4 regions of the Streptomyces sp. NPDC001604 genome follow, and region 4 is predicted to be linked to each of the others. Evidence: riboswitches for the same ligand, from Rfam matches in the RefSeq annotation. Region 4 holds a riboswitch; each other region holds the start of a gene.
The links. A riboswitch is a leader RNA that binds a small molecule or an ion and turns the genes downstream of it on or off. The one in region 4 is predicted to bind thiamine pyrophosphate.
Positions count from the first base shown of each region.

Region 1: another riboswitch for thiamine pyrophosphate. It lies ahead of thiC (phosphomethylpyrimidine synthase ThiC); the one in region 4 lies ahead of ACFY1E_RS23105 (thiamine ABC transporter substrate binding subunit).
Region 2: another riboswitch for thiamine pyrophosphate. It lies ahead of ACFY1E_RS01220 (tetratricopeptide repeat protein); the one in region 4 lies ahead of ACFY1E_RS23105 (thiamine ABC transporter substrate binding subunit).
Region 3: another riboswitch for thiamine pyrophosphate. It lies ahead of thiO (glycine oxidase ThiO); the one in region 4 lies ahead of ACFY1E_RS23105 (thiamine ABC transporter substrate binding subunit).

Region 1 covers NZ_JBIAUY010000002.1:681,510-688,711, reverse strand. The annotation lists gene ACFY1E_RS08420 (metallophosphoesterase) at 58-1,140, shown strand; gene ACFY1E_RS08415 (hypothetical protein) at 1,334-2,203, shown strand; gene thiC (phosphomethylpyrimidine synthase ThiC) at 2,367-4,169, opposite strand; TPP riboswitch at 4,162-4,351, opposite strand; gene ACFY1E_RS08405 (YibE/F family protein) at 4,423-5,907, shown strand; gene ACFY1E_RS08400 (SsgA family sporulation/cell division regulator) at 6,060-6,497, opposite strand; gene ACFY1E_RS08395 (IclR family transcriptional regulator) at 6,595-7,202, opposite strand, start outside.
Region 2 covers NZ_JBIAUY010000001.1:251,968-259,169, forward strand. The annotation lists gene ACFY1E_RS01195 (hypothetical protein) at 1-258, shown strand, start outside; gene ACFY1E_RS01200 (prenyltransferase/squalene oxidase repeat-containing protein) at 284-1,354, opposite strand; gene ACFY1E_RS01205 (class I SAM-dependent methyltransferase) at 1,351-2,085, opposite strand; gene ACFY1E_RS01210 (glycosyltransferase family 4 protein) at 2,079-3,485, opposite strand; gene ACFY1E_RS01215 (TetR family transcriptional regulator) at 3,696-4,346, shown strand; gene ACFY1E_RS01220 (tetratricopeptide repeat protein) at 4,366-5,229, opposite strand; TPP riboswitch at 5,286-5,473, opposite strand; gene ACFY1E_RS01225 (ferredoxin) at 5,541-5,813, opposite strand; gene ACFY1E_RS01230 (aldehyde dehydrogenase) at 5,818-7,202, opposite strand, start outside.
Region 3 covers NZ_JBIAUY010000001.1:2,628-9,829, forward strand. The annotation lists gene ACFY1E_RS00010 (hypothetical protein) at 1-266, opposite strand, end outside; gene metF (methylenetetrahydrofolate reductase [NAD(P)H]) at 323-1,246, opposite strand; gene thiE (thiamine phosphate synthase) at 1,487-2,143, opposite strand; gene ACFY1E_RS00025 (Rv2175c family DNA-binding protein) at 2,323-2,694, opposite strand; gene ACFY1E_RS00030 (NAD(P)/FAD-dependent oxidoreductase) at 2,786-4,027, opposite strand; partial or broken gene ACFY1E_RS00035 (hypothetical protein) at 4,060-4,411, opposite strand; TPP riboswitch at 4,465-4,576, shown strand; gene thiO (glycine oxidase ThiO) at 4,574-5,728, shown strand; gene thiS (sulfur carrier protein ThiS) at 5,725-5,925, shown strand; gene ACFY1E_RS00050 (thiazole synthase) at 5,929-6,723, shown strand; gene pknB (Stk1 family PASTA domain-containing Ser/Thr kinase) at 6,842-7,202, shown strand, end outside.
Region 4 covers NZ_JBIAUY010000008.1:148,922-156,123, forward strand. The annotation lists gene ACFY1E_RS23100 (ABC transporter permease) at 1-1,550, opposite strand, end outside; gene ACFY1E_RS23105 (thiamine ABC transporter substrate binding subunit) at 1,595-2,674, opposite strand; TPP riboswitch at 2,762-2,869, opposite strand; gene rlmN (23S rRNA (adenine(2503)-C(2))-methyltransferase RlmN) at 2,893-3,999, opposite strand; gene ACFY1E_RS23115 (hypothetical protein) at 4,166-4,567, opposite strand; gene ACFY1E_RS23120 (SRPBCC family protein) at 4,764-5,213, opposite strand; gene ACFY1E_RS23125 (phosphatidate cytidylyltransferase) at 5,355-6,491, opposite strand; gene frr (ribosome recycling factor) at 6,491-7,048, opposite strand; gene pyrH (UMP kinase) at 7,196-7,202, opposite strand, start outside.

The DNA of each region.
Region 1 (7,202 bases), on a different contig from region 4:
CGCTGCGACCAGGCAGTCCGAAGCGGTGCAGATGCGGCGCGATGGTGGAGGGGTCTGATGACTCAGGGGGCCGGTCAGGGACCCGAGACGGAGCGGACGGCGACGTTGCGCGACTTCCGGGTACCGGCGTATGTCCACGAGACCGGTCCGTACGGCCACAGCACATACCCCGGCGACGTCGCCAGACCCGTCGAGGAGCCGGCCGACCACCCGGAGGGGTACACCCCGACACAGCGCGACCTGCCGGTCATCAACCGCGGTGACACTCTTCAGGTGCCCGTCGACCCCGCGTCCCTCCCCATCCCCCAGCAGACCGACGGCGCCGGCCCGCTGTACGTCGTGGGTGATGTGCACGGCTATCTCGACGAATTGGTGGCCGCCCTCCAGGAGCAGGGCCTCGTCGACTCCGCGGGCAACTGGTGCGCGGGCACCTCCCGGCTGTGGTTCCTCGGCGACTTCACCGACCGTGGCCCGGACGGCATCGGCGTCATCGACCTCGTGATGCGGCTGTCCGCGGAGGCGGCCGCGGCCGGCGGCTACTGCAAGGCGCTCATGGGCAACCACGAGCTGCTGCTGCTGGGCGCCAAGCGGTTCGGCGACACCCCCGTCAACTCCGGTGCGGGCACCGCCACCTTCCAGGCGGCCTGGCTGCTCAACGGCGGCCAGAAGACCGACATGGACCGCCTCCAGGACCACCATCTGCAGTGGATGGCCCGCCTCGACGCCGTCGAGGAGGTCGACGGCTATCTGCTCGTCCACTCGGACACCACCGCCTACCTCGACTACGGCGACTCGATCGAGGCGGTCAACGACACCGTCCGCGAAACACTCACGCGTAACGACGCCGACGAGTGCTGGGATCTGTTCCGCAAGTTCACCAAGCGGTTCTCCTTCCGCGACGAGGGCGGCGCAGACGCCGTACGCTCCCTGCTGGATACGTACGGCGGCACGCGGATTGTTCACGGTCACAGCCCCATTCCGTATCTGCTGGGCGAGGTCGGCTCCGAGGAGGGCGAGGACAGCGCGGGGCCCGTGGTCGAAGGACCGCACGTCTACGCCGAGGGACTCGCCATCGCGATGGACGGCGGAGTGACCATGGCCGGAAAGCTGCTGGTCCAGCAACTGCCACTGGATATCTGAACGTTCACAGGGCAGGCGTTCCCCCATGGCGGAACCGCGATAAACGGCGCAGGCCAGGGCCCAATTTCTTCAAACCCCCTGTCACCGTGTGCCGTCGCCGCTCTACCATCGGCTTATCCGTAGCAGGCTCCCCTCCGTTTCTGCCCGACGGCTCGTTGGCATGCGAGCCCCAAGCCCTACGGAGCATCGGGGGATGCACATGAACAGCGTTCCGCAGCACCTGCTGAGCGAGGACCGCCAGGAGTACGAGCGGGTCCTCGATGAGGCGCTGCGCTCCGCCCCAAACCGCCCGGAGCTTGCCGCTGTCGGCGAGCGGCTCAACCCCGAACAGCTGCGCACGATGGCGCTCAACGCCACCGCACTCATCACGGTGGCAGCGGCAGCCGAGTACCAGCATTACGTGAAGGTTCGCGAGGAACTGCGCCAGCCGGCGCCGTCCACCCCGCCGTCCACCCGTGAATCCGGCTCAGCGGAGCCGGGCGCGGGGGCGGTGGGGCTCGCCACCACCCTCGGCGAGGCCGCCGAGCCGGCCGGCGCGGGCGCCGTAGCCGTCGCCGCCGTCCTCACCCCCGTCCTCGCCGGAACAGCTGCGGTGATCTTCCTGCTCGTCGGGTACATCATCAAGTCGCTGGAGCCCAAACAGGTGTTCGGCAAGACCATGATCACCGCGGGTTGGGTGTTCGGTGCCATGACCGCGGCCGCGATCCTCGTCGCCGCTGTCGGGCTGCTGCTCACCGCCCTGCGCAACCAGCCCTCGCTCGAGTCCGGACCGTACGGCGAGCTGAGCGAGGAAGTGGCCCTGGCCAGGGAAGCCTGGCGCCAGGCACTCCTGGAGCGCGGCATCATGCCGTTCCTCAGGGAGGCACTCGCCGACCCCGGCACCGCCGCGGCGCTGCACACCGCCACTCCGCCGACGTCGACCAGCCGCATGCCCCACCTCGGCTACGACCGGCCGGGCTTCAGCAGCCCGGACGACGGCTCGACCCCCGGCCCGCGCCCGAGCTTCACCAGCCCGGACTACACCAGCCCGGACTTCGGGGGCCCGGAACACCAGCCGGAGTAACCGTCGGCTTGCGCCCCCCGCATCAGAAAGGCCCGTCAGGGCCCGCAGGGGGAGCGCAAGCCGAACACCGATTCCACCGACGGCTCCGCCCTACGGCACCTCACTCCGAAGAGCGGGACCGTCCTCCATGTCGGAGGAGCGGAGCCACTCACACCGGCTTACGTCAGTCCGCGATCGGCAGGTACACCCTGTTGCCCGCGGCCGCGAACTCCTTCGACTTCTCGGCCATGCCCTGCTCGATCTCCGCTCGGCTCCCGCCGTGTTCGCGGCGGATGTCCTGGGAGATCTTCATCGAGCAGAACTTCGGCCCGCACATCGAGCAGAAGTGGGCGGTCTTGGCCGGCTCCGCCGGGAGGGTCTCGTCGTGGAACTCCCGTGCCGTGTCGGGGTCCAGGGCGAGGTTGAACTGGTCCTCCCACCGGAACTCGAAGCGGGCGTCGGACAGCGCGTCGTCCCATTCCTGCGCCCCGGGGTGCCCCTTGGCGAGGTCGGCCGCATGGGCGGCGATCTTGTAGGTGATGACACCGGTCTTGACGTCGTCACGGTTGGGCAGGCCCAGGTGTTCCTTGGGCGTGACGTAGCAGAGCATGGCCGTGCCCCACCAGGCGATCATCGCGGCACCTATGCCGGAGGTGATGTGGTCGTATGCCGGCGCGACGTCCGTGATCAGCGGACCGAGCGTATAGAACGGAGCTTCATCGCAGATCTCCTGCTGAAGGTCGATGTTCTCCTTGATCTTGTGCATCGGGACGTGTCCCGGGCCCTCGATCATGGTCTGTACGTTGAAACGCTTGGCGATCCGGTTGAGTTCCCCGAGCGTGCGCAACTCCGCGAACTGCGCCTCGTCGTTGGCGTCCGCGATCGACCCCGGCCTGAGGCCGTCGCCCAGTGAGTACGTGACGTCGTACGCGGCGAGGATCTCGCAGAGTTCCTCGAAGTTCTCGTACAGGAACGACTCCTTGTGGTGCGCGAGGCACCACGCGGCCATGATGGAGCCGCCGCGCGAGACGATGCCGGTCTTCCGGTTCGCGGTGAGCGGGACGTACGGCAGACGGACGCCCGCATGGACCGTCATGTAGTCCACGCCCTGCTCGGCCTGCTCGATGACGGTGTCCTTGTAGATCTCCCAGGTCAGCTCCTCGGCCCGGCCGTCCACCTTCTCCAGGGCCTGATAGAGCGGCACCGTACCGATGGGGACGGGGGAGTTGCGCAGCACCCACTCACGCGTGGTGTGGATGTTGCGGCCGGTGGACAGGTCCATGACCGTGTCGGCGCCCCAGCGGGTCGCCCAGGTCATCTTCTCGACCTCCTCCTCGATGGAGGACGTCACCGCGGAGTTGCCGATGTTGGCGTTGACCTTCACCAGGAACCGCTTGCCGATGATCATCGGCTCGATCTCCGGATGATTGACGTTGGCCGGCAGTACCGCGCGGCCCGCCTCGATCTCCTGGCGGACCACCTCGGGCGAGACGTTCTCCCGGATGGCCACGTACTCCATCTCCGGCGTGATCTCCCCACGGCGCGCGTACGCGAGCTGCGTGACCGCCTTGCCGTCGCGACTGCGGCGCGGCTGGCGCGGCCGGCCCGGGAAGACCGCGTCGAGGTTGCGCAGACCGCCTCGTGGAGAGGTGTGCTTGATCCCGTCGTCCTCGGGACGGGCGGGACGGCCCGCGTACTCCTCGGTGTCACCGCGCGCGATGATCCAGTTCTCGCGCAGCGGGGCGAGCCCCCTGCGCACATCGGTGTCGACGAGCGGATCGGTGTACGGGCCGGACGTGTCGTACAGCGTGACCGACTGCCCGTTGGTGAGATGCACCTGGCGGACCGGCACTCGCAGATCGGGGCGTGAGCCCTCGACATACGCCTTGTGCCAGCCGATGGACTTCCCGGCCTCCTGGGACTGTTCGCCCTGAATGGGCTGTTCGTCCTGGCTGGAGGCAGGCGTGCGTGCGTCCTTGTTGGTCATGAGACCTACTCCCTACGCCGGCATTACCCGGTAACAGGTTCGGCGGTCGACGCAGCGGTTTCCGTCTGTCGACGTTTCGTGGGGAACATCACTCGACTTCGGTGATGTTCCACGTGAAACATCGCTGGGACGGAGGTCAGCGCCCTCTCAGCCCGGTGCTCCGAGCTCCCGCGTGTGCAAAGGTGCCTCCACGCTAGCGTCAATTCGGGCGCGCTGAACAGAGGGCCCCTGTCGTTCTTGCGATGATCTGGCGGTGACCACGACACATCAGCCCCCGTTCCCGCCTCCGGAGCCGCCCCCCGGGCACGGCTCCGGAGGCGGCAGCAGCCATGGCTCCGGGGCCGGGCACCACCACGGGCCGGGAGCCGGCGCGGGGCACGGTCACCAGGCCGGTGGCGGGCACGGGCGGGGGCACGGCCATGGTTCCGCCGGCGGGCACGGTCACTCGCACAGTCACGGTCCTGCGGCCCCCGTCTCCATGCACCTGCGCAAGGTCATCGCCGCCATCCTCATCCCTTTCGCCGCGGCCGTGGGGGTCGGGCTCGTGGTCCTGTGGCCCGGCGGCGCCCCGCCGCACCAGCGCACCGGTGTGGGTTTCGACCGGCAGACCCAGCAGGCAACGGTCGCCAAGGTCGTGAGCGTGAGCTGCAAGTCGGTGAACGCCTCGGGCGAGACTCCGACGGGGGACACCTCCACCGCCGAGGGCTCATCCGCCCAGCAGCAGGCGAAAGGCACCTGCAAGAAGGCGACGATCCGCGTCGACACCGGCAAGGACAAGGGCCGTACGTTCACCGAGATCGTGCAGCCCGACCAGTCACGGCAACTGCATGAGGGCGAGAAGGTCGTCGCCGCATACGAGCCCTCCGCGCCGAAGGACCTGCAGTACTCGGTCGCCGATGTGAACCGCCGCTTCCCCATGGCGCTGCTGGCCGGCATCTTCGCGCTCGCCGTCGTGGTCGTGGGACGGATGCGCGGACTGATGGCCCTGATCGCGCTGGCCGTCAGCTTCATGGTGCTGACCTTCTTCATCCTGCCCGCGATCCTGCAGGGCTCGGATCCGCTGCTCGTGGCGGTGATCGGATCGAGCGCCATCATGCTGATCGCGCTCTACATGTGCCACGGTCTGTCGGCCCGTACCTCCGTGGCGGTGCTGGGCACTCTGCTCTCGCTCGTCCTGATCGGCCTGCTCGGCTCCGAGTTCATCGGCTGGGCCGCCCTGACCGGCAACACGGACGACAACACCGGCCTGATCCACGGCCTGTACCCGTCGATCGACATGAGCGGCCTGCTGCTGGCCGGCGTCATCATCGGTTCGCTCGGTGTCCTCGACGACGTGACGGTCACCCAGACCTCGGCGGTCTGGGAGCTGCACGAGGCGAATCCGTCGATGGGCTGGCGGGGGCTGTACCGGGCGGGCATCCGTATCGGACGCGACCACATCGCATCCGTCGTCAACACCCTCGTCCTCGCGTACGCGGGCGCCGCGCTGCCCCTGCTGCTGCTCTTCTCCATCGCGCAGAGCAGTGTGGGGACGGTCGCCAACAGTGAACTGGTGGCGGAGGAGATCGTACGCACCCTGGTGGGCTCGATCGGCCTGGTCGCCTCGGTGCCGGTGACGACGCTGCTCGCGGCACTGGTGGTCGCGGCCGACCGTCCCGGACCGGAGCAGGCGGCGGGCACGGCGGGCGCAGCACCTGTTGCGGTGCGCTCGGGGCGGGGCAGACGGCGCAAGCGGTGAGGCGAGGGCCACTCAGGCACGCCTGAACAGACGGTCGGGGCGGTACCTGACTCCAGCCGCCGGGCACATGGAGACGTCGAGACATGGAGAAGCGTTACTGCGTCCTCCGCATCCCACGCAGAAGCGTTCCGGTCGGCCCCCGCGGTCCCGTTTCAGCCCGCGCTCTGCTCCTCCGCCAGGATGCGGTCCAGGGCCTCGTCGAGGTGGGCGTCGAAGTCGGCGAGGGAGCCCTCCTGGCCGAGTGGCACCAGTTTGTCGGTGCGGTCGAGGAACGCGATGAGCGACGCCGTGGACGCACGGAACAGTGCCTGGTCGCGGCCGACCTGAAGCCTGATCAGGACCTCTGCCAGGGAGTCCGGTTCGGCGGGTGAGACGCGCACATCTCCTTCCCCGCACGGCCGGCACACCCCGTCGATGAGCAGCTCACGGCCGAAGGCCCAGGTCACCGGCGCATCACCGGGAAGGTGGAAGGTCAGCCTCACGGCATAGGGATCACAGCTCTCGTAGCGCAGCTCCACCGGGATGCGGAAGGAGAGCTCCTCGGACACGAGAAAGCTCATCATGACCTCTGCCTGTACGGACTCGCGCATCGCCTACCCCGTCATGTGAAGCCGCCGGCTGGGAGTGATCCCCTGACACTGGTGGAATCTTGCTGAACGTACACGACAGATCACAAGGAGTGAGTTTTCAGATACTGATAGAGAGGGCGAGTGACCCCATCAGCCTTCCGATCTCGTTCTGCAGTTGCCGAGCCGCGGACATCAGCCGGTCGGCCTGATGCGAGGGCAGAGAAATGGCCATCGTCGCGGCCGTCGTCCCCACCGTGATCGGAATCGCGGCGCAGACCGTCCCCAGCGCGTACTCCTGCCGCTCCGTCACCGGCTCCATCCGCCGTGTTCGCTCGAGCCGCCGCAGCAGGGTGTGGTTGTCACGCACGGTGTACGGGGTGATGGACTGCACGGGGTAGCGGTCGAGGTGGTCGCGGCGGGCCGCGTCGTCCAGCTGGGACAGCAGACACTGGCCGATCGCATGCGCGTGTGCGGTCTCGCGGAAGTCGGCCCACTCCTCGACGGCCGGATTGCCCGGGGTGTCCGAGACGCACATGACCTCGATCTCGCCCTCCCGGTACACGGCGTAGTACACGGGCACACCGATCGCGTCCCGCCAGCCGGCGAGTGCGTCGGCAATCGTGCTGCGACGTTTCTGCTGGGCTCCGCTGCTGCTCAGTCGCACCGCCGCGTCGCCGAGGAAGAACAGGCCTTTGTCCCGGCGCAGATAGCCCTCGTGGACGAGGG
Region 2 (7,202 bases), on a different contig from region 4:
GGGGCGGTCATAGCGATCGTCGCCGACGTCATGGCCCTCATCCTGGGCCTGTGGATTTTGATGTACCTGTTGGACGCCAACCGTGCCAACGAGCTGGTGCAGTTCGTCCACAACGTGGCCAACTGGCTGGCCGGCTGGTCGCGTGACCTGTTCACCTTCGACAAGGCATGGGCCCGCGTGGTCGCGGGTTACGGCCTGGCAGCGGTGGTCTACCTGTTCATCGGCCACGCGATCGCCGGACGGATGACGCGGCACTGACCACCGACCCGGCTGCGCCCGAGGATCAGGCGCAGCAGTCCGGATCCAGCCCTCTCGGCAGCTGCTCCCCGCCGAACACCGTGCAGGTCGCCTCGTGGCCGCCGAGGGCGGCGACCGCGAGCAGCAGGGAGCCTGCCGTCCAGGTGGTCAGCTCGCGGGGCCAGATCGCCTTGTCCTCGAAGACGTAGCCCGTCCAGTACAGGCCGGTCTCGGGGTCCCGCAGGTGCTGGATCGACTGGAGGATGTCCAGCGCGCGGTCGGACTCGCCCATCGCCCAGAGGGTGAGGGCGAGTTCGGCCGACTCGCCGCCGGTCACCCATGGGTTGGGGACGACGCAGCGCACCCCGAGGCCGGGGACGACGAAGCGGTCCCAGCCCTCCTCCACACGGGTCTTGGCCTCGGCACCCGTCAGCGCGCCGCCCAGCACCGGGTAGTACCAGTCCATGGAGTAGCGGTCCTTGTCGAGGAACCGCTCCGGGTGGCGGCGGATCGCATGGCGGAGGGCGCCGACGGCCAGCTCCCAGTCCGGCTGCGGTTCTTCGCGCTGTTCGGCGACGGCGAGCGCGCAGCGCAGGGCGTGGTGGATGGAGGAGGAGCCGGTCAGCAGGGCGTCGGTGGTGAAGGTCCCGTCGTCCTCGCCCTTCCAGCCGATCTGTCCGCCGGGCTGCTGGAGCCGCAGCACGTATTCGACGGCCGCGTAGACGGCCGGCCACATGCGGTCCAGGAAGGTGTCGTCGCCCGTGGAGAGGTAGTGGTGCCAGACGCCCACCGCGATGTACGCGACGAAGTTGGTCTCGCGGCCGTGGTCGGTGACGTCCGCGAAGTCGCCGTCAGCGTAGGCCGCGTACCAGGAACCGTCTGTGTTCTGGTGCCGTGCCAGCCACTCGTAGGCCCGCTCGGCGGCCTCGTGCTCGCCCGCCGTGTCCAGGGCCATCGCGGCCTCGGTGTGATCCCAGGGGTCCAGGTGGTGTCCCCTAAACCACGGGATCGCGCCGTCCTCCCGCTGTACGGCGAGGATGCCGCGGACGGTCGCGGCAGCCTGCTCGGCGGTGAGGACCCCGGGCAGGACGAGGTGTTCTGTCCGGGGAGTGGTCACCGGGCGTCCACCGAGGGCAGGTGGGGCTTGGTCGCGTAGGCCACGAAGCTCTTGCCGATCAGGGGGTTGAGGGCCTGTTCGGCGACTCTGGTGGCCAGGGGCTTCTTCATGATGTCCCAGACCAGGAGCTTGTGGTACGCCTTCACCGGCAGCGCCTTGTCGTTGTCGACGCCGAACGCGCACTTCAGCCACCAGTACGGGGAGTGGAGTGCGTGCGCGTGGTGGGTGCCGTAGGGCTTGAGGCCCGCCTCGCGGATCTTGGCCAGCAGCTCGTCCGCCTTGTAGATGCGGATGTGGCCGCCCTCGACCTCGTGGTAGGCGTCGGACAGCGCCCAGCAGACCTTCTCGGGGCCGTAGCGCGGGACAGTGATGGCGATACGGCCGCCGGGCTTGAGCACCCGGACCATCTCGGCGAGCACGCCCTTGTCGTCCGGGATGTGCTCCATGACCTCGGAGATGATGACGACGTCGAAGGACTCGTCGGGGAAGGGCAGCGCCAGGGCGTCGCCCTCCATCGCCGTGGCGGTGGCGCCGGCCGGGGCCTCGCCCGCCTCCTTCATCGCGGCGAACCACTTCGCGACCTCGCGGATCTCCTCGCCGTTCTGGTCGAGCGCCACGACCTGGGCGCCGCGCCGGTAGCACTCGAACGCGTGCCGGCCGGCCCCGCAGCCGAGGTCCAGGACGCGGTCGCCCGGGGCGAGCGGGAACCGGGAGAAGTCGACGGTCAGCACGTGGCCCTGCTTTCGGGGTGGGGGGCGGCTAGTTCTTCTACGGCTTCTACGACGGCTTTCGGCTGTGGGGCCGCGCTGGGCGCCGGGGCCGGGGAGCCGGTGATGGCCTCGCGGTATCTGGCGACCGTTCCCTCGGCGGCGCGGGCCCAGGTGAAGTGCCGCAGGACGCGCTCGCGTCCGGCGCGGCCGAGCCGTAGCCGCAGCTCCGGATCGCCGAGCAGGCGGCTGAGGCCCGCGGCCAGGGCGCCGGGGTCACCCGGCGGCACCGCGAGACACGTCTCGCCGTCGCGGCCCGCGACCTCCGGGATCGCGCCGCCGGTCGTCGCGACGAGCGGCGTCCCCGTGGCCATCGCCTCGGCCGCCGGGAGGGAGAAGCCCTCGTACAGGGACGGTACGCAGGCGACCTCGGCCGAGCGGACGAGGTCGACCAGTTCGGCGTCCGAGATGCCCTTGACGAACTCGACGGCGCCTTCGAGGCCGTAGCGCTCCATGGCCTGGGCGACGGGTCCCTCGGTGGGGCGCTTGCCGACGACGACGAGGTGGGCGTCCGGGTGCTCGGTGCGGACCTTCGCGAGTGCCTCGACGAGGAAGACCAGGCCCTTGAGCGGGACGTCGGCGCTGGACGTGGTCACGATCCGGCCGGGCACCACGGGGACGGACGGGTCCGGCGAGAAGAGGTCGGTGTCGGCGCCGATGTGCACGACGTGGATACGGTCGTCCCGTACGCCGAGGTGGTCGATGATCTCGGCGCGCGAGGTGCCGGAGACAGTGAGGACCGAGGGCAGGCGGCGGGCGACGCGCTTCTGCATGCGGGTGAAGGCGTACCAGCGGCGTTTGCCCCAGCGCTGCTGCCAGTTCTCGGCGGCGTCCAGCTCCAGCTGCCGGTCGACGGTGATGGGGTGGTGGATGGTGGTCACCAGGGGGGCGCCGACATCGCCCAGCAGTCCGTATCCGAGCGTCTGGTTGTCGTGCACGACGTCGAAACGGCCGCGGCGGGCGCGGAGGTGGCGGCGGGCGCGCAGGGAGAAGGTCAGCGGCTCCGGGAAGCCGCCGGTCCACATGGTCGCGACCTCCAGCGCGTCGATCCAGTCGCGGTACTCGTCGCGCTTCGGGGTGCGGAAGGGGTCCGGGGAGCGGTAGAGGTCGAGGCTCGGCAGCTCGGTCAGGCTCAGGCGGCCGGCGTAGTCCTCGCCCTCGTCGAGCACGGGGTAGGGCTGGGAGCCGATGACCTCGACGTGGTGGCCGAGGCGGGCCAGCTCGCGGGAGAGGTGGCGGACGTAGACGCCCTGGCCGCCGCAGAACGGGTTCCCTTTATAGGTGAGGAGCGCGATGTGGAGCGGTCGCTCGCCGTCGGCGGCGAGGTCCTCCTGGGGACCCGCCTGACTGGCCTCAGCGGTCACTCTGGGCCCCCTTCTGCCTGCACTGTCCCGCGAGATTACGCCGGGACGCTAATCTAGAACAAGTTTCAGACTTGATCGTCCAGGAGGCTCTGAATCTACCGGCAGGTAGGGGCGCGGTGAGCAGTGGATCAGGTGATTCGCGCCACGGCGGTGGCCCTGCCAAACTCGGTGCGATCACCAGCCCTCACCGACTGTCACGGAACGGGATCCATGCCTGCGCAAGCGAAGGTGGCCAAGGTGGAAGCACGTACCTCGCAGCCGGCCTCCCCGCCCCTCACGGAGCGGCAGGAGGCGCGTCGTCGGCGCATCCTGCACGCGAGCGCGCAGCTGGCCAGCCGGGGTGGTTTCGACGCGGTGCAGATGCGTGAGGTGGCCGAGTCCTCGCAGGTGGCGCTGGGCACTCTCTACCGCTACTTCCCGTCCAAGATCCATCTGCTGGTCGCCACGATGCAGGACCAGCTGGAGCACATGCACGGCACGCTGCGGAAGAAGCCGCCGCAGGGCGAGACGGCGGCCGAGCGGGTCGCGGAGACGCTGATGCGGGCGTTCCGTGCGCTGCAGCGCGAGCCGCATCTGGCCGACGCGATGGTGCGTGCGCTGACCTTCGCCGACCGCAGCGTGTCGCCCGAGGTGGACCAGGTCTCCCGCCAGACCACCCTGATCATCCTGGACGCGATGGGCCTGGAGAACCCGACTCCCGAGCAGCTCTCCGCGGTCCGGGTCATCGAGCACACCTGGCACTCGGCCCTGATCACCTGGCTCTCGGGCCGCGCCTCCATCGCCCAGGTCAAGATCGACATCGAGACGGTGTGCCGGCTGATCGACCTGACGGATCCGGCGGCGTCCGAAAGGCCGTCGTAGCCGCACCGAACGGCCCGTCTCAGCCGACCGCCGCCAGCCCGCTCCAGCTCCGCCCTATCGCCGCGCCGTCCGCCCACTGTGTCAGCAGCCGTCGGGCGTCCTCCTCGGGGGCCGCGAGGGACACGGTCTGGGCGCCCGCCGGCAGGCTGCGGTCCTGCTGGTGGGTGCCCTCGCTGCAGCAGGCGCAGAGCACGCGGACGCTGCTGGCCGGTTCGGCGCCGTAGTCGTGCTCGCCGAACAGGTCGAGCAGGGCCCGCAGGTCGTCCGCCTCGCCGGCCGCCACGGTCACTTCCAGGGTGGGCAGTTCGGAGGCCTCGAAGAGGAGCAGTTCGTCGAAGACGGGGAAGGTGACGCCGTCGAGGATCCGCTCTCCCTTCGGCTCGCCGTCGTGCACGACGATCTCGCCGTACCGCCGCCCTCCGGTCACGGGTACGTTGACCACGCGCCCGCGCGTCGGGCACAGCCGTTCGATCCACACGACCTCGCGCCGGCCGCCGGTGTCGAGCCGCACGCAGGCGTTGCCGAAGCTGCCGACGATCTCGCCCTCGCCGTCGGGCAGGTCGATGCCGAAGCCGGCCCAGGCGTCGCGGGCCGTCGCCCAGTCGCGCTGGCTGGTCGCGGCGATGCCCAGGTTCCAGTACGCGGGGTCGCCCTCGCCGCGCGGCGCCCGGGCGGCGGCCTCGCGTCCGAGCTCGTACGCCTTCGCCCAGTTCCGCAGGAACTTGTGGGCGAGCGCGGCGTCGTACCACCAGTCGGCGCTCGGTTTCTCGTCCGGGAAATGGGCGAGCACCTGCTCGTAGAGGCCGGCGGCCCGCAGCCACTCCTCGGCCCCCCAGGCCTCACGGGCCTGCTTGATCAGCTGTCCGGCCTCGGACTTGCGCACGTTTCCCCGCCCTGCTCGCTCCTGTGGTGACCGCAGGAGCGTAGCGGGCACACAAAGGACCTACGAGACGGGTTCCCTTCGCCGGCGTTACCCGGTTCAGGTGGTGGAGGTCGCCTTTCAGTCGTGGACCTCGCGATCCACGGCCTTCCGGCCTCTCAGCCCGGACCGTCGACGTCGGTCCCGGCGGACTGACTGCTTCACGCCAGAATCGGCTACTCCGGTTCGGGCTCCCTCACTCGTCCCGTAGGCCAATTCCCAGAATAGAACATCAGACCGGGAATGAAACCCCTGAAATGGTACTTTTTCGGGCGCTAGTCCTCCGGCGGAAACACCGGCTCACCGCTCCCCAGCAACGTGATCACGATCGCCTCCACCGGGCAGTTCTCCGCCGCCTCCAGGACGCGTTCGTTGGCGTCGGTCTCCGGCTCGACGGGGTGCGACTGCATGGCGGAGTCGAGGCGGAAGGCCCCGGTCGCGCGGTGGACGCACTGGGCGGAGCCGATGCAGAGGGAGCGGTCGACCTCGACGTGCCAGCGGTCGCCCGCCCGCACGCTCGAAGCCGCTTTCGCGGGAGGTGTCCCCATCCGCTCAGCCCTCCCAGCCGGCCGGGAGGTGGATCATCTTGTGTTCGAGGTACTCGCCATAGCCCTCGGGGCCGAACTCCCGCCCCAGGCCCGAGTTCTTGTAGCCGCCGAAGGGGCCGAGCATGTCGAGGCTGAAGGTGTTCACCGAGTACGTGCCGGTGCGGACCTGGCGTGCGACCTCGATGCCGTGTGCCACGTCCGCCGTCCACACGCTGCCGCTGAGCCCGTAGTCGGAGTCGTTCGCGATCTTCAGGGCCTCGGACTCGTCGCCGTACGGGAGCAGACAGATCACCGGGCCGAAGATCTCCTCCCGGGCGATCCGCATCGAGTTGTCGACGTCGCCGAAGAGGGTCGGCTCGACGTACCAGCCGCGGTCCAGGCCCGGCGGGCGGCCGCCGCCGGTGAGGATCTTGGCGCCCTCCTCCTGGCCGATGCGGATGTAGTCGAGGTTGCGCTGCTGCTGGCGCCTGGCGACGAGTGGGCCGACCTGGGTCGCCGCATCGAGCGGGTCGCCGACGACCAGGGCGCTCGCCGCCGCCGCGAAGGCCTCCGCGAACTCGTCGTAGCGCGAGCGCGGCAGCAGGATGCGGGTCTGGGCCACGCAGGCCTGGCCGTTGTTCATCCAGGCCGCCGGGACCACGCCCGCGACGGTGGTGGCCACGTCCGCGTCCGGCAGCACGACCGCCGCCGACTTGCCGCCCAACTCCAGTGTCACGCGGGTGAGGTTGCGGGACGCCACCTCCATCACGCGCCTGCCCGCCGCCACCGAACCGGTGAAGGCGACCTTGTCGATCCCGGGGTGGCCGACCAGGTACTCGCTGACCTCGCGGTCGGCGGGCAGGATCGACAGCACGCCCTCGGGCAGGCCGGCCTCGCGGGTGATGTCGGCCAGGATGTAGGCGTCCAGCGGCGACTCGGGCGACGGCTTGAGCACGACCGTGCAGCCGGTGAGCAGCGCGGGCGCGAGCTTGGCGGCAGCGACGAACTGCGGGACGTTCCAGGGAACCACGGCAGCGACGACCCCGACCGGCTCCCGCCGCACCAGGATCTTCCCGAGCACGCCGTCGCGCCGCTCCTCGTAGGTGAAGTCGCGGGCGACGGTGATGGCCGCGTCCCACACCATCATCGCGCCGAGCGCCTGCGCGAGGACGCTCCAGGAGTAAGGGGACCCGTTCTCGGAGGAGATCACGCGGGCGATCTCCTCGTGCCGTACGGCGATCGCGTCCTTGATGCGGGTGACGACCTCGATCCGTTCGTCGAGGGTCATCCGCGGCCAGGGCCCCTCGTCGAAGGCACGGCGCGCGACGGCGACGGCCCGGTCGACGTCCTCCCGGGAGGCGTGCGGCACCCGCCCGATGACCTCCTCGGTGTGCGGCGAGATCACCTCGA
Region 3 (7,202 bases), on a different contig from region 4:
CCGGGGATGCCGGTCCGGCTGACCGCCCAGCCCGATGCGAAGCCGCGGCGGAACGACAGCGTGACGTAGGTCTGGCCGACCGCGAACGCGGCGGCGCCGAGACCGATGACGATCACCGAGGGGATCAGCACCCCGAGCACGACGCCGAGGAACCCGGCGAAGGCGAGCAGTCGCCAGCGCAGCCGCGCCTTGTACTGCAGCAGCACCTCGCCCAGCAGCCACAGCGCGACGATGCCGAACGCGATGTAGAGGACCGTCCAGCCCATGTACGCCCCTCTCCGAGTCGCCGCTACGCAGTGTGTCGTATACCCGTGCGGCCGGTCTAGGCCTGCGGGGGGTGGTGCAGGCCCAGGTTTTCGTAGATTTCCAGCGTCGCCGTGGAGTTGTTGAGCGTGATGAAGTGCAGTCCGGGCACTCCCTCGGCCAGCAGCCGCGCGCAGAACTCCGTGGCGAATTCGATGCCAATGGAGCGTACAGCGGTCGGATCGTCTTTTGCTGTGAGGATCCGCTCTTTCAGGGCGGCGGGGATGACGGCGTTGCTGAGTTGCGGCAGCCGCTCCAGCATCTTCACGCTGGTCACCGGCATGACCTCGGGGATGACGGGGGTGTCGCAGCCGGCCGCGTCGACCCGGTCACGCAGCCGCAGATAGGACTCCGGTTGGAAGAACATCTGTGTGATGGCGTAGTCGGCGCCGGCCCGGCACTTGTCGACGAAGTGGGCGACGTCGGTGTCCCGGTCCTCGGAGCGCGGGTGCATCTCCGGGAAGGCAGCGACGCCGACGCAGAAGTCGCCCGACTCCTTGATGAGCTGGACGAGCTCTGCGGCATAGGTCAGTCCCGACGGGTGCGGCACCCAGTCGCCCATGGGGTCGCCGGGCGGGTCGCCGCGCACGGCGAGCATGTTGCGGATCCCGGCGTCGGCGTACTGGCCGATGATGTTGCGCAGCTCGGCGATGGAGTGGTTGACCGCGGTGAGGTGGGCGACCGGGGTGAGCGTGGTGTCGGCGGCGATCTGCTCGGTCGCCTTCACCGTGCCCGCGCGGGTGGAGCCGCCCGCCCCGTACGTCACGGAGACGAAGCTGGGGGCCACGGCCTCGACCCTGCGGAGCGCGTTCCAGAGGTTGCGTTCGCCCTTCTCCGTCTTCGGAGCCCAGAACTCGAACGAGAACGTCGTCTTGCCGGTCGCGAGCATGTCACGCACCGTGCGCGCGTGGTCAGTCCTGGTGGATGCGGTTCCGAGGGCCATACCCGCAGGTTAGTCAGGGGGCGGCGACTCCCCCAACCGGATGGGGGACATTTGCCGGATTTGTCTATTTGTTGTCCACCTATCGGACAACCTGGCGGACATTTTTCGGACAACCCGTCAGACATTCCGTCCGACAAGCTGCCACACATTCCGTCGGACAACCTGCCGGATTCCCATAGGACAATCCTTCTGACGCCCATCGGACAATCTGCTGGACGCCGGACTCCGATCGGGCCTGCGTCACGCGCTCCGCAGCCGCTTCGCGAACTCCTGCGCCGCCGCGCCCGGGTCGTCGGCCTCCGTGATCGCGCGGACGACCACGACGCGGCGGGCGCCGGCCTCGAGCACCTGGTCGAGGTTGCCCAGGTCGATGCCGCCGATGGCGAACCAGGGGCGCTCGGTGCCCAGGGAGGCGGTGTACCGGACCAGGTCGAGACCGGGGGCGTGGCGGCCGGGCTTGGTGGGGGTCGGCCAGCAGGGTCCGGTGCAGAAGTAGTCGACGCCCTCCTGGGCGGCGGCAGCGGCGGCCTCGGACTCGGCATGGGTGGAGCGGCCGATGAGGACGTCCCCGCCGAGGATCGCGCGGGCCGCGGGGACCGGGAGGTCGCCCTGGCCGAGGTGGAGCACGTCGGCGCCCGCGGCGTGTGCCACGTCCGCGCGGTCGTTGACGGCGAGCAGCCTGCCGTGGCGGGCGCAGGCGTCGGCGAAGACCTTCAGGTGCTCCAGCTCCTCGGCGGCCTCCATGCCCTTGTCGCGCAACTGCACGATGTCGACCCCGCCCGCCAGGACGGCGTCCAGGAACTCCGGCAGGTCGCCCTGGCGCCTGCGGGCGTCCGTGCAGAGGTAGACGCGGGCGTCGGCGAGCTCGGCGTGTGCGGCGGTGGCGGTGTCGGGCATGACGAGGGTCCCCCGTGGGTGTCGTTCCTGGTCGGCGGCGTACGGGCGGCGGCCGGCCGCGGCCGTCGGTTGCTGCGGCCCGCACCGGTTTCTGCGGGCCGCACTCAGCCACGGCCGCGGCCCTGCCTGCGCGGACCCCGGCCCGTACGCCGGACGGTGTTCGGTTCAGCCTGTTCGGATCAGACGGCGAGCGCCTGGGCCCGGCGCTTCACCTCCGTACCGCGATTCTCGCTCAGCGCCTGCGCGGGGGTGCCGGGCAGGCTGTCGTCGGGGGTGAAGAGCCACTCGATCATCTCTTCGTCGGTGAAGCCGTCGTCCCTCAGGAGCGTCAGGGTGCCGGTCAGGCCCTTGACGACCCTCTGCTCGGCCGCGTCGATGAATGCGGCGGGCACGTGCAGAGCGCGGTTCTCACCTCGGCGTACGGCGATGAGCTGGCCCTCCTTGACCAGCTGCCGCACACGCGTCACCTCGACATCGAGCATCTCTGCGATGTCGGGCAGGGTGAGCCAGGCGGGGACGAGAGCATCGATCTTTGCGTCAATCTCGGTCACGGGGTCAAGCCTGCCATCCCGCACTGACAGTCGGAAGCCAGAAACGTCCGACCTGGGGCTTCACCCCCTGTCGTGGCCGCCCTTCTGCGTACTACGCCGTGGCCGTCTTCAGGGGCCGCGCCGGGTCCGCCAGCAGTTCGGGGTCCATCGGGGTGCCCGCCTCGATCAGCCGTCTGCCCTGCGCGAGGTCCCTCGGCCTGCCGACCGCCAGCAGGGCGACCAGGCGGCTCTCGCGCAGCCAGCAGACGGACCAGGCGGGGCCCGAGGGGTCGCCGCGCCACAGGGTCGTGTCGGCTGCGCTGTGATGGCCGGCGTACTGGACGAAGCGGCCGAACTGCTCGGACCAGAAGTACGGGACCGGGTCGTAGACCGCCGGGGGCTCGCCGGTGGCCTCGCCGATGATGTTCGCGGCCACCGTGCGCGGGCCCTGGAGGGCGTTGTCCCAGTGGTGGACCAGCAGGCGCTCGCCGTACCGTCCCGAGGGGAAGGAGGCGCAGTCGCCGACGGCGTAGACGTCCGGTGCCGAGGTGCGCAGGTGGGCGTCGGCCACGACTTCGCGGTTCGCGCCGAGTTCGATGCCGGCGCCGGCCAGCCAGGCCGTGGCGGGGCGTGCGCCGATGCCGACCACGACGGCGCCCGCGGGCAGCCGGTAGCCGTCGTCGAGGACGACCGCGCCGGGCTCGATGTGCGCCACGCGCGCGTGCGTACGCAGTTCGGCGCCCGCGTCGGCGTACCAGGCGGCCATCGGCGCGGCCACCTCGGCGGGCAGCGCACCGGCGAGCGGCCGGTCGGCGGCCTCGACGACGGTCACCGCGCAGCCCGCCTCGCGCGCGGCGGTGGCGAACTCCGCGCCGATCCAGCCCGCGCCGACGACCACGATGTCGTGCTGCCTGGCCAGCACGGGCCGCAGCCGCTCGGCGTCGTCCAGGGTGCGCAGCAGATGCACCCCGGGCACGCCCTCGGTGCCCGGCAGCGTCATCGGTTCGGCGCCGGTCGCGAGGACCAGGACGTCGTAGGGCACGGGTCCGGCCTCGGTGTCCAGCTCGTGCTCGCCGGGGCGCACGCCGAGCACCTCGCACCCCAGCCGCAGTTCGATGCCGAGCGCCTCGAAGTCGACGTCGAAGGCGGAGCCCTCGGACTTGCCGAGCAGCACGGCCTTGGACAGCGGCGGCCGGTCGTAGGGCTGATGGGGTTCGGCGCCGATCACCGTCACGGTGCCGGTGAAGCCCTGTTCGCGCAGGGCGACGGCCGTCTGGACACCCGCCATGCCCGCGCCGACGACGACCACGCGCCGCGCCGGTGACGTGCTTTCTTCCCGCGTCTGCTCGCTCACCTGATCACCATAGACAACTGACAATTCGTCAGTCAGGAGTCGTGTTCAGTGACCTGCTCCACAACACTGGTCCCGCTGCCCGACTGCGACTCCCACTCCCAGGTCTCCTCCAGCCGCACCCGCCCGTCCGGGAGCTCCACGACAGCCGAGACGCAGTGCCCCGAGGAGGTCGTCCCGTCACGCTTCAGCTGGACGTACCGGAAGTCCAGCCGGTCACCTGACCGAGTACCCACCAGATGCCCGCGCACGACGTCGCCGCCCGCGTACTCGGCCCAGATCTCGCAGCCCTGCTCGTGGTACCTGAACCCGGGTCCGGGTACCCACCTGACCTGGGGCCTGGTCGGCGACGGGAGCGAGGACGAGGCCGTCCAGGGAACGGGGCATGACGGAAGGCTCCCTTACAGAGGCGCGGCGGCTCGGGCTAGGGTGGCCAACGTACAAGCACTCGCGGGAGCCCGGACGCACCGGGCTGAGAGGGAGGCTGGCGGCCTCCGACCGTACGAACCTGATCCGGGTCATGCCGGCGAAGGGAGGGGCTGGACGCCCATGTCGTCACGTACGTCAGACGTCCTCGTCATCGGGGGCGGAATCATCGGCCTGGTCACGGCCTGGCGGGCCGCGCAGCGCGGTTTCGCCACGGCCGTCGTGGACCCCGAACCGGGCGGTGGGGCCGCCCAGGTGGCCGCCGGGATGCTGGCCGCGGTCACGGAACTGCACTACGGCGAGCAGACCCTGCTCGGCCTCAACCTGGAGTCCGCCCGCCGGTACCCGGCCTTCGCGGCCGAGCTCAGCGACCTCACCGGCCAGGACCTCGGCTACCGCCAGTGCGGCACGCTCGCCGTCGCCCTGGACGCCGACGACCGCGCCCATTTGCGCGAACTGCACGCGCTGCAGCGTGAGTCGGGCCTGGAGTCGGAGTGGCTGTCGGGGCGCGAGTGCCGACGCCTGGAGCCGATGCTCGCACCGGGCGTGCGCGGCGGCCTCCGGGTGGACGGCGACCACCAGATCGACCCGCGGCGACTGGCACGCGCGCTGGTGGCCGCGTGCGAGCACGCGGGCGTGGTCTTCCACCGCACCTGGGCCGAGCGTTTCCATGTCGTACGGGACCGGGCCTGCGGCGTCACCACGACCGACGGCACCGAGCTGGGCGCGGGCCAGGTGGTGCTGGCCGCAGGCAGCCTCAGCGGACGGCTGCCGGGCGTCCCGGACGACGTCCTGCCGCCCGTGCGGCCGGTGAAGGGGCAGGTGCTGCGGCTGACCGTGCCGAAGCGGTATGCGCCGTTCCTGAGCCGCACCGTGCGCGCCGTCGTCCGCGGCAGCCATGTCTACCTGGTGCCGCGCGAGAACGGCGAGCTGGTGATCGGCGCGACCAGCGAGGAGCTGGGCTGGGACACGACGGTCACCGCGGGCGGGGTGTACGAGCTGCTGCGCGACGCACACGAGCTGGTCCCCGGGATCACCGAGCTGCCGCTGACGGAGACGCGGGCCGGACTGCGCCCCGGTTCTCCGGACAACGCGCCCATGCTCGGCCCGACACAACTGCCCGGTCTGCTGCTGGCCACCGGCCACTACCGCAACGGCGTCCTGCTCACCCCGGTCACCGGCGACGCCATGGCGCACGTCCTGGCCACCGGTGAACTCCCGGAGGAGGCACGCCCGTTCACCCCCAAGCGTTTCGCGCTCCTGGAGCAGCCCGCATGAACATCTCCGTCAACGGAGAGCCCAGGGAGTTCGCTTCCGGCACGGCTCTCGACACCGTCGTACGCGCGCTGACCCCGGCACCCTCCGGAGTGGCCGCCGCCCTGAACGAAACCGTCGTCCCGCGCGCGCAGTGGCCGTCGACGTCCCTGCGTGAGGGGGACCGCGTCGAGGTCCTCACCGCCGTCCAAGGAGGCTGACCCATGGCCGACGACCCCTTTGTCATCGGCGGTACGTCCTTCACGTCCCGCCTGATCATGGGCACCGGCGGTGCCCCCAGCCTCGATGTCCTCGAGCGGGCGCTGGTGGCGTCCGGCACGGAGCTCACGACGGTCGCTATGCGGCGCGTGGACCCCTCGGTGCACGGCTCGGTGCTGTCCGTCCTGGAGAAGCTCGGCATCCGGGTGCTGCCGAACACGGCGGGCTGCTTCACCGCCGGGGAGGCCGTGCTGACCGCCCGCCTCGCGCGCGAGGCGCTCGGCACCGACCTGATCAAACTTGAGGTGATCGCCGACGAGCGCACCCTGCTGCCGGACCCGATCGAGCTGCTGGACGCGGCCGAGACCCTGGTCGACGACGGTTTCACCGTGCTGCCGTACACCAACGACGACCCCGTCCTCGCCCGCAGGCTGGAGGACGTCGGCTGCGCGGCGATCATGCCGCTGGGTTCGCCCATCGGCTCCGGGCTCGGCATCCGCAACCCGCACAACTTCCAGCTGATCACCGAGCACGCGCGCGTGCCGGTGATCCTGGACGCGGGCGCCGGCACGGCCTCGGACGCGGCGCTCGCGATGGAGCTGGGGTGTGCGGGCGTGATGCTTGCCTCAGCGGTGACGCGGGCGCAGGAGCCGCAGCTGATGGCCGAGGCCATGAAGCACGCCGTGGAGGCGGGCAGGCTCGCGTACCGGGCGGGCCGCATCCCGCGCCGTCATTTCGCGGAGGCGTCCTCGCCGCACGAGGGGCGTGCGCACCTGGATCCCGAACGCCCCGCGTTCTGAACGCGCGTTCGACAGGATCCGGAAGCCGGTGCGACCTCCGTCACAGCTCGGCTGCAGTCCCGCTCCGATCTCACCCGAACCGGCAGCCCTGTCAGTCACGGCTCGTACACTCACCTGCGTGGATACGACCCTTCAGGACCCTCTGGTCGGGCAGGTGCTCGACGGGCGCTATCGCGTGGACGCGCGGATCGCGGTCGGCGGGATGGCCACGGTCTACCGGGCCCTGGACACCCGCCTCGACCGCGTGCTCGCGCTCAAGGTGATGCACCCCACGCTCGCGGCCGACGGGACCTTCGTCGACCGGTTCATCCGCGAGGCGAAGTCGGTCGCAAGGCTCGCCCACCCGAACGTGGTGCAGGTCTTCGACCAGGGCACCGACGGGTCGTACGTCTATCTCGCCATGGAGTACGTCGCCGGGTGCACCCTGCGTGACGTGCTGCGCGAGCGCGGGGCGCTGCAGCCGCGCGCCGCCCTGGACA
Region 4 (7,202 bases):
ACCGCGCACACCACCATCAGAATCGTCGAAAGGGCCATCGCCTGGCCGTAGTTGAGATCGCCCGGCCGGCCCAGCAGCCGCGCCACGGCGACCGGCAGCGTCGGGTTGTCCGGCCGCGCGATGAACACGGTCGCCCCGAACTCCCCCAGGGACACCGCGAACGCGAACCCGGCCGCGATCAGCAGCGCCCGCCGCACCATCGGCAGGTCGACCTCCCGCCACACCCGCCACGGCGACGCCCCGAGCACGGCCGCCGCCTCCCTGAGGCGCACGTCCACGGCCCGCAGCACCGGCAGCATGGTCCGTACGACGAAGGGGGCGCCCACCAGCGCCTGCGCGAGCGGCACCAGGATCCATGAACTGCGCAGATCCAGCGGCGGCTTGTCCAGCGCGATCAGGAACCCGAAGCCGACGGTCACGGCGGAGACGCCCAGCGGCAGCATCAGCAGCGCGTCGAAGCCACGGACCAGCCGGCCCGCGTCCCGGCGCGCGAGCGCCGCGGCGGCCAGACCACCGATCACCACGGCGATCGCGGTCGCGGCGAGGGCGTACTGGAGCGAGTTGCCGACGGCCTGGATCGGCGGTACGAGGAAGGTCCCGCCGTCGTCGTGGGTCAGCGCCCGGTAGTAGCCGAAGCCGGAGGCGCCGAGGGACCGCTGCACCAGCACGGCCAGCGGCAGCACGAGCAGCACGAGGACCGTGGCGAGGACCCCGGCCAGCAGCGCCCACTGCCCGGCCCCGCGCGGCCGCCGCGCCGTGACGTTCGCGTCCACCAGCCGCAGGGCGCTCTCCCGCCGCCGTACGGTCCAGGCGTGCACGGCGAGGATCGCGCCGACGGCGACGAACTGGACGATCGTGAGCACGGCGGCGGTGGACAGGTCGAAGATCTCCGAGGTCTGCCGGTAGATCTCGACCTCGAGGGTGGAGAAGGCCGGGCCGCCGAGGATCTGCACCACGCCGAAGGAGGTGAAGGTGAACAGGAAGACCATCAGCGCGGCGGCGGCGACGGCGGGCCCGAGCGCCGGCAGGGTCACCTTCCGCCAGGCCCGCAGCGGCGACGCGCCCAGCATCCGCGCCGCCTCCTCCTGCCGTGGGTCGAGTTGCGCCCACAGGCCGCCGACGGTCCGTACGACCACGGCGTAGTTGAAGAAGACATGCGCCAGCAGGATGGCCCACACGGTGGTGTCCAGCCGTACGCCCCACAGCTCGTCGAGCAGTCCCCCGCGCCCGACCAGCGCCAGGAACGCCGTACCGACCACGACCGTCGGCAGCACGAAGGGGACGGTGACGACGGCCCGCAGCACCTGCTTGCCGGGGAAGTCGAGGCGCGCGAAGACATACGCGCCGGGGAGCGCGACCAGCAGCGTGAGTGCCGTGGAGGCGAGCGCCTGCCAGGTGGTGAACCACAGGACGTGCCGGATGTCCGACTGTGTGACGACGTCCGCGATCCGCCCGAACTGCCACTTCCCGTCGACCTTGAGCCCGCGCGCCACGATGGCGGCGACGGGCCAGGCGAAGAAGGCGGCGAAGAACGCGACCGGCACGGCCATCAGGCCGAGCCGCACCGCGCTCCCCGTGCGCCTATGGCGGACGGCTACTTCAGTACGAGTGACGTCCACGACTTGACCCACTGGTCACGGTTGGCGGCGATCCTGCTCGGGGTCATGGTCTCGGGGTCCTTGGCCGGCTGTCCGTACTTCACGAACTCCGGCGGCACCTTGGCGCCCTCGATCACCGGGTAGACGAACATGTTGAGCGGCATGTCCTCCTGGAACTCCTTGCCGACCAGGAAGTCGATGAACGCCTTCCCGCCCTTGGTGTTCCCGGCGTTGCTGAGCAGCCCGGCGTACTCGATCTGCCGGAAGCAGGTGCCGTACGACGTTCCGATGGGCGCGGTCTTCGGCTTGGGGTTGCCGTAGATGACCTCGGCGGGCGGTGAGGAGGCGTAGGAGACGACGAGCGGTCGGTCCGCCTTGGCCTTCTTGCCGCCCGCGGACCCCGAGAACTCCTCGTTGTAGGCCTGCTCCCAGCCGTCGACGACCTTCACGCCGTTCGCCTTGAGCTTCTTCCAGTAGCCCTGCCAGCCGTCGTCGCCGTACTTGGCGGCGGTGCCGAGCAGGAACCCCAGGCCGGGCGAGGAGGTGGAGGCGTTCTCGGTGACGAGGAGGTTCTTGTACGCGGGCTTGACGAGATCGTCGAACGACTGGGGCGGTGCCAGCTTGTGCTTGCTGAAGTACGCCTTGTCGTAGTTGACGCAGATGTCACCGGAGTCGATCGGGGTGACCCGGTGCTTGGCCTGGTCGACCCGGTACTGCGCCTGGATCCGGTCCGCGCCCTTCGCCTCGTACGACTGGAACAGCCCGTTGTCGAGCGCCCGCGAGAGCAGGGTGTTGTCGACGCCGAAGAAGACGTCGCCCTGCGGGTTGTCCTTGGTGAGGATGGCCTTGTTGACGGCCTGCCCGGCGTCGCCGCTCTTGAGGACCCTGACCTTGTATCCGGACTGCTTCTCGAAGTCCGCGAGGACGCTCTTCGAGACGGCCCACGAGTCGTGGCTGACGAGGGTGACGGTCTTGGAGCCGCCGGAGCCCGCGCTGCCGGACGACGACGAACCGCACGCGGACAACGTGACGAGACCGAGGCCGACCGCGGCGGCCACGAACGTCTTGGTGTGCACTGAATTCCTCCTGGCTGACCAGGAAGAGACGCGGCCCTGCCCGGGACCGCCGGAGAAGTCCGCCGGCTCCCGGGCAGGGCGCAACAGCTCGAGTGAAGACCGAACTTCCTACCCAGAATGACCTGGGCAAGGTTCAGAGGGTCTGCGGCCCGGTTGCCGCACTCTCAGCGCTGTGGCGCTCCCCTGTCGGAATATGAAGATGTACGTACGGGCTCAGGTTACCGCTCGGTGGCCGCGAGCTGGCCGCAGGCCCCGTCGATCTCCTGCCCCCGGGTGTCCCGGATCGTCACCGGCACACCGTGCGCGGCGATGGCTTCGACGAAGGCCTTCTCGTCCTCGGGCCGGGAGGCGGTCCACTTCGAGCCGGGTGTCGGGTTCAGCGGGATGAGGTTGACGTGCACGGGCTTGCCGCGCAGCAGCCGCCCGAGCCGGTCACCGCGCCACGCCTGGTCGTTGATGTCGCGAATGAGCGCGTACTCGATGCTGAGCCGCCGCCCGCTCTTCTCGACGTACTCGAACCCGGCGTCGAGGACCTCGCGCACCTTCCACCGTGTGTTGACGGGGACGAGGGTGTCGCGCAGCTCGTCGTCCGGCGCGTGCAGCGAGATGGCGAGCCGGCACTTGAAGCCCTCGTCGGCGAACCGGTGGATCGCTGGCACAAGGCCGACGGTCGAGACGGTGATGCCGCGCTGCGACAGCCCGAGCCCGTCGGGGGCGGGATCGGTGAGCGCCCGGACGGCCCCGACCACCCGCTTGTAGTTGGCGAGCGGCTCACCCATCCCCATGAAGACGATGTTCGAGAGCCGCGCAGGCCCTCCGGGCACCTCTCCGTCCCTGAGCGCCCGCATCCCGTCCACGATCTGGTGCACGATCTCGGCGGTGGACAGATTCCGGTCGAGCCCGGCCTGCCCGGTCGCACAGAACGGGCAGTTCATCCCGCAGCCGGCCTGCGAGCTGATGCACATGGTCACCCGGTCCGGGTAGCGCATCAGCACCGACTCGACGAGCGTCCCGTCGAACAGCCGCCACAAGGTCTTGCGCGTCGTCCCCTGGTCGGTCGACAGATGCCGTACGACCGTCATCAGCTCGGGAAGCAGCGCCTTCTGCAGCTTGCCGCGCGAACCGGCCGGGATGTCGGTCCACTCCGCCGGGTCGTGCGCATACCGCGCGAAGTAGTGCTGCGACAGCTGCTTGGCACGAAACGGCTTCTCGCCGATCTCGGCCACCGCTTCCTTGCGCTCGGCGGGCGTGAGATCGGCAAGATGCCGCGGCGGCTTCTTGGCTCCGCGGGGGGCGACGAAAGTGAGTTCTCCGGGCTTAGGCATGGCTGTACCAGTGTCGCAGATCCAATTGGGTGACCTGGGGCTGCGGGCCGGGGCACCTGTCGTTGGTGGTCGTGACCATGGTGAACATCAGGCTCCCGCAGGTCAGAGCATGCTGTACCGCAGCCCGGGGCGGCCTGCCTGGACAGGGCAGTGTGATGGCCGGCGCTCAGTCTCCTTCGGGTGAGCCGTCGGGCCTGTCCGTGCGCATGAGAATGCCGGGGCAGTCCGAATCGACTTCGCCCGTGTAGTGGTTTGGCCAGAAGTAGCGACTGGTGCGCGGCAGCGGCACCTCCACCAGTCGGCCGTCGTGCATCATCCACAGGCCGAAGCAGTCATCTTCCTCGTCGTGGATCAGTACCTGTACGGAGTGCGGGGAGGGCCACGGCTGCGACTCCAGGTCATCCAGCAGTCCGACCCAGCTACTCCGTCGCACGAACTCGGCGACCCAGCCATGCCCGGCAGCGGCGAATTGTCCAGACCACTTACGGTTGGGGTCGGGCCGGGTCAGCGGTTCCATGACCTCTTCTGCATTGCCGGCCAGCACGATGACCTCGGCGATTCTGCTCATGGCTGAGTATCACCGCAGGTCCGGGAGGAACCGCAAGCGAGTTCCCCGTTGGAATCCGCCATCCGCCATCCGCAAGCGGCACAGGCCCTCGATCCACGCCGCTGGTGCAGGTCGGGGGCCTTTTGATGCCGGATCACTGCCAGTTCTCCGGGCTCAGGGAGCCCTCCAGGAAGCCGGGGACGGATAAAAGGCCTGCCTAGGCGGTGGTGTGCTCCAGCTTGTCCTTGAGCAGTTGCTCGTTGCGCGGCATCTCCTTGCGGACCTGCGGGCGGACGACCAGCGGGAGCAGGATCTTGCCGATGCCGTGTCCCTCGAAGTCGAGGTCCATGGTGACGTGGGTACGGCGGCCGTCGTCGATGGGCGTGATCTCGCCGTGGAAGTTGCCCCTGACCGGGCCGTCGATCCCGCGCACGGTCCAGGAGCGCTGCGGCTCGAACTGGGTGCACTCCATGGTCATCGGGATGTCGCGGCGGCCCACATGGCGGGTGACGCGGACCCGGGATCCGAGTCCGAAGGGGCGGTCGTCGAGCTGTTCGGTGGCGACCGCACTCAGCTGCCACTCCGGCATGTGGGAGGGGTCGATGATGTACGCCCAGGCGTCCTCGGGACGGCAGTCCACGTCGAACTCCTCATGGATGGTGGACATGGCGCCTCCTCTTCGGGTTCGGGAGATCCCCTTTGAGGGCTTACATCGGAATCGTCCCACTCGGCCGACCGGCGCGCCATCGTCCGAAAAGCCTGGAGCCCCCGCCCTCGTAGGGGCGGGGGCTCCACATGTCACCGCAGGTCAGCCGGACCCCACGAACAGCACCATCAACAGCCACACCACCGGCGCCGTGGGCAGCAGCGAGTCCAGCCGGTCCATGATGCCGCCGTGCCCCGGCAGCAGCGTGCCCATGTCCTTGATGCCCAGGTCCCGCTTGATCATCGACTCGCCGAGGTCTCCCAGAGTGGCGCTGGCCGCGACCGCGAGGCCGAGGATCAGGCCCTGCCACCAGGCGCCGTCGTCGATCAGGAACTGCATGCACAGCGCGCCCGCCACCATCGCGAACGTGACCGCACCGAGCAGGCCCTCGCGGGTCTTGCCGGGGCTGATGCGCGGGGCCAGCTTGTGGCTCCCGAAGCGCCAGCCGACGGCGTACGCGCCGGTGTCGCTCACCACGGTGAGGAGCAGGAAGGTCAGCACCCGCCACGGCCCGTCCCCGGCCGCCAGCATCAATGCCACGAACGTCGCGAGGAAGGGCACGTAGAAGGCCGCGAAGACGCCCGCCGTGACGTCCTTGAGGTAGCCCTCCGGTGGGTCCGTCATGCGCCATACGAGGACGGCGAGCGCCGTGAGTGCCATGGCGACCCAGGCGCCCTCGGCGCCCCGCACATATCCCGCGACGACCATCGCCGCCCCGCCGAGTGCCAGCGGAACCAGGGGCGCCTTGATGCCCTTGCGCTCCTGGAGGCGGCTGGTCAGCTCCCACAGGCCGACCACGACGGCGACCGCGACGACACCGACGAAGACGGCCTTGACGATGAACAACGAAGCGATGATCACCACACCGAGCGCGACACCGACCCCTATGGCCGCGCCCAGGTCGCGGCCCGCGCTCTTCTTCTGCGGGCGGGGCGCCGGCTGCGGGGCGTCGGGCATGGGCTCCGGATTCTGCTGCGCCGCCGGGTAGGGCGGCGGGTGAGGGGGTTCGTCGCGGAACAAGGGACCGCTCAGCCGAGCGGCCCCCCGGTCGTCATCCTGGTCACCGCCGTATGCGGGTACCTCGGGCACGATGGGCATGGGGCGAGTCTGCTGCGCCTTGGGCGCATCGTACGCGGGACCCGCCGGGGCAGCCCCCTGGACAGGTCCCTGGTCGGACGGCCCCCAGTACCCCGCCTGCGACCCGGTGTGGGGCGGCGTTCCCCAGGAAGAGTCGTTCATCAGACCTCGAGCAGCTCCGCTTCCTTGTGCTTCAGGAGCTCGTCCACCTGAGCCACGTACTTGTGGGTGGAGTCGTCGAGTTCCTTCTCCGCACGGCGGCCCTCGTCCTCGCCGACCTCGCCGTCCTTGATCAGCTTGTCGATGGCGTCCTTGGCCTTGCGGCGCACGGAGCGGATGGACACGCGTGCGTCCTCGGCCTTGCCCTTGGCGACCTTGATGTAGTCGCGACGGCGCTCCTCGGTCAGCTCCGGGAACACCACCCGGATGATGTTGCCGTCGTTGCTCGGGTTGACGCCCAGATCGGAGTCGCGGATCGCCTGCTCGATGTTGCGCAGCGCCGTCTTGTCGAACGGGGTCACGACCGCCATGCGCGGCTCCGGCACGGAGAACGAAGCCAGCTGGTTGATCGGCGTCGGCGCGCCGTAGTAGTCGGCCACGATCTTGTTGAACATCGCCGGGTGCGCACGACCGGTGCGGATCGCGGCGAAGTCCTCCTTGGCGACCACGACGGCCTTCTCCATCTTCTCCTCGGCCTCGAGGAGGGTCTCTTCGATCACCACTTGCTCCTGCGTGTCTTGAGTAGGCCCGGCTGCTGTTCCATAAGCGTGGGGGCGGCGGCCGGCTGCGTCGCGTCTTCTTCCTGCACGGTTCCCGACCTGCGGGACATTGTCCATCCCCCGGTCAGGGTCCGTGGGTGTTGCTGGTCAGTCC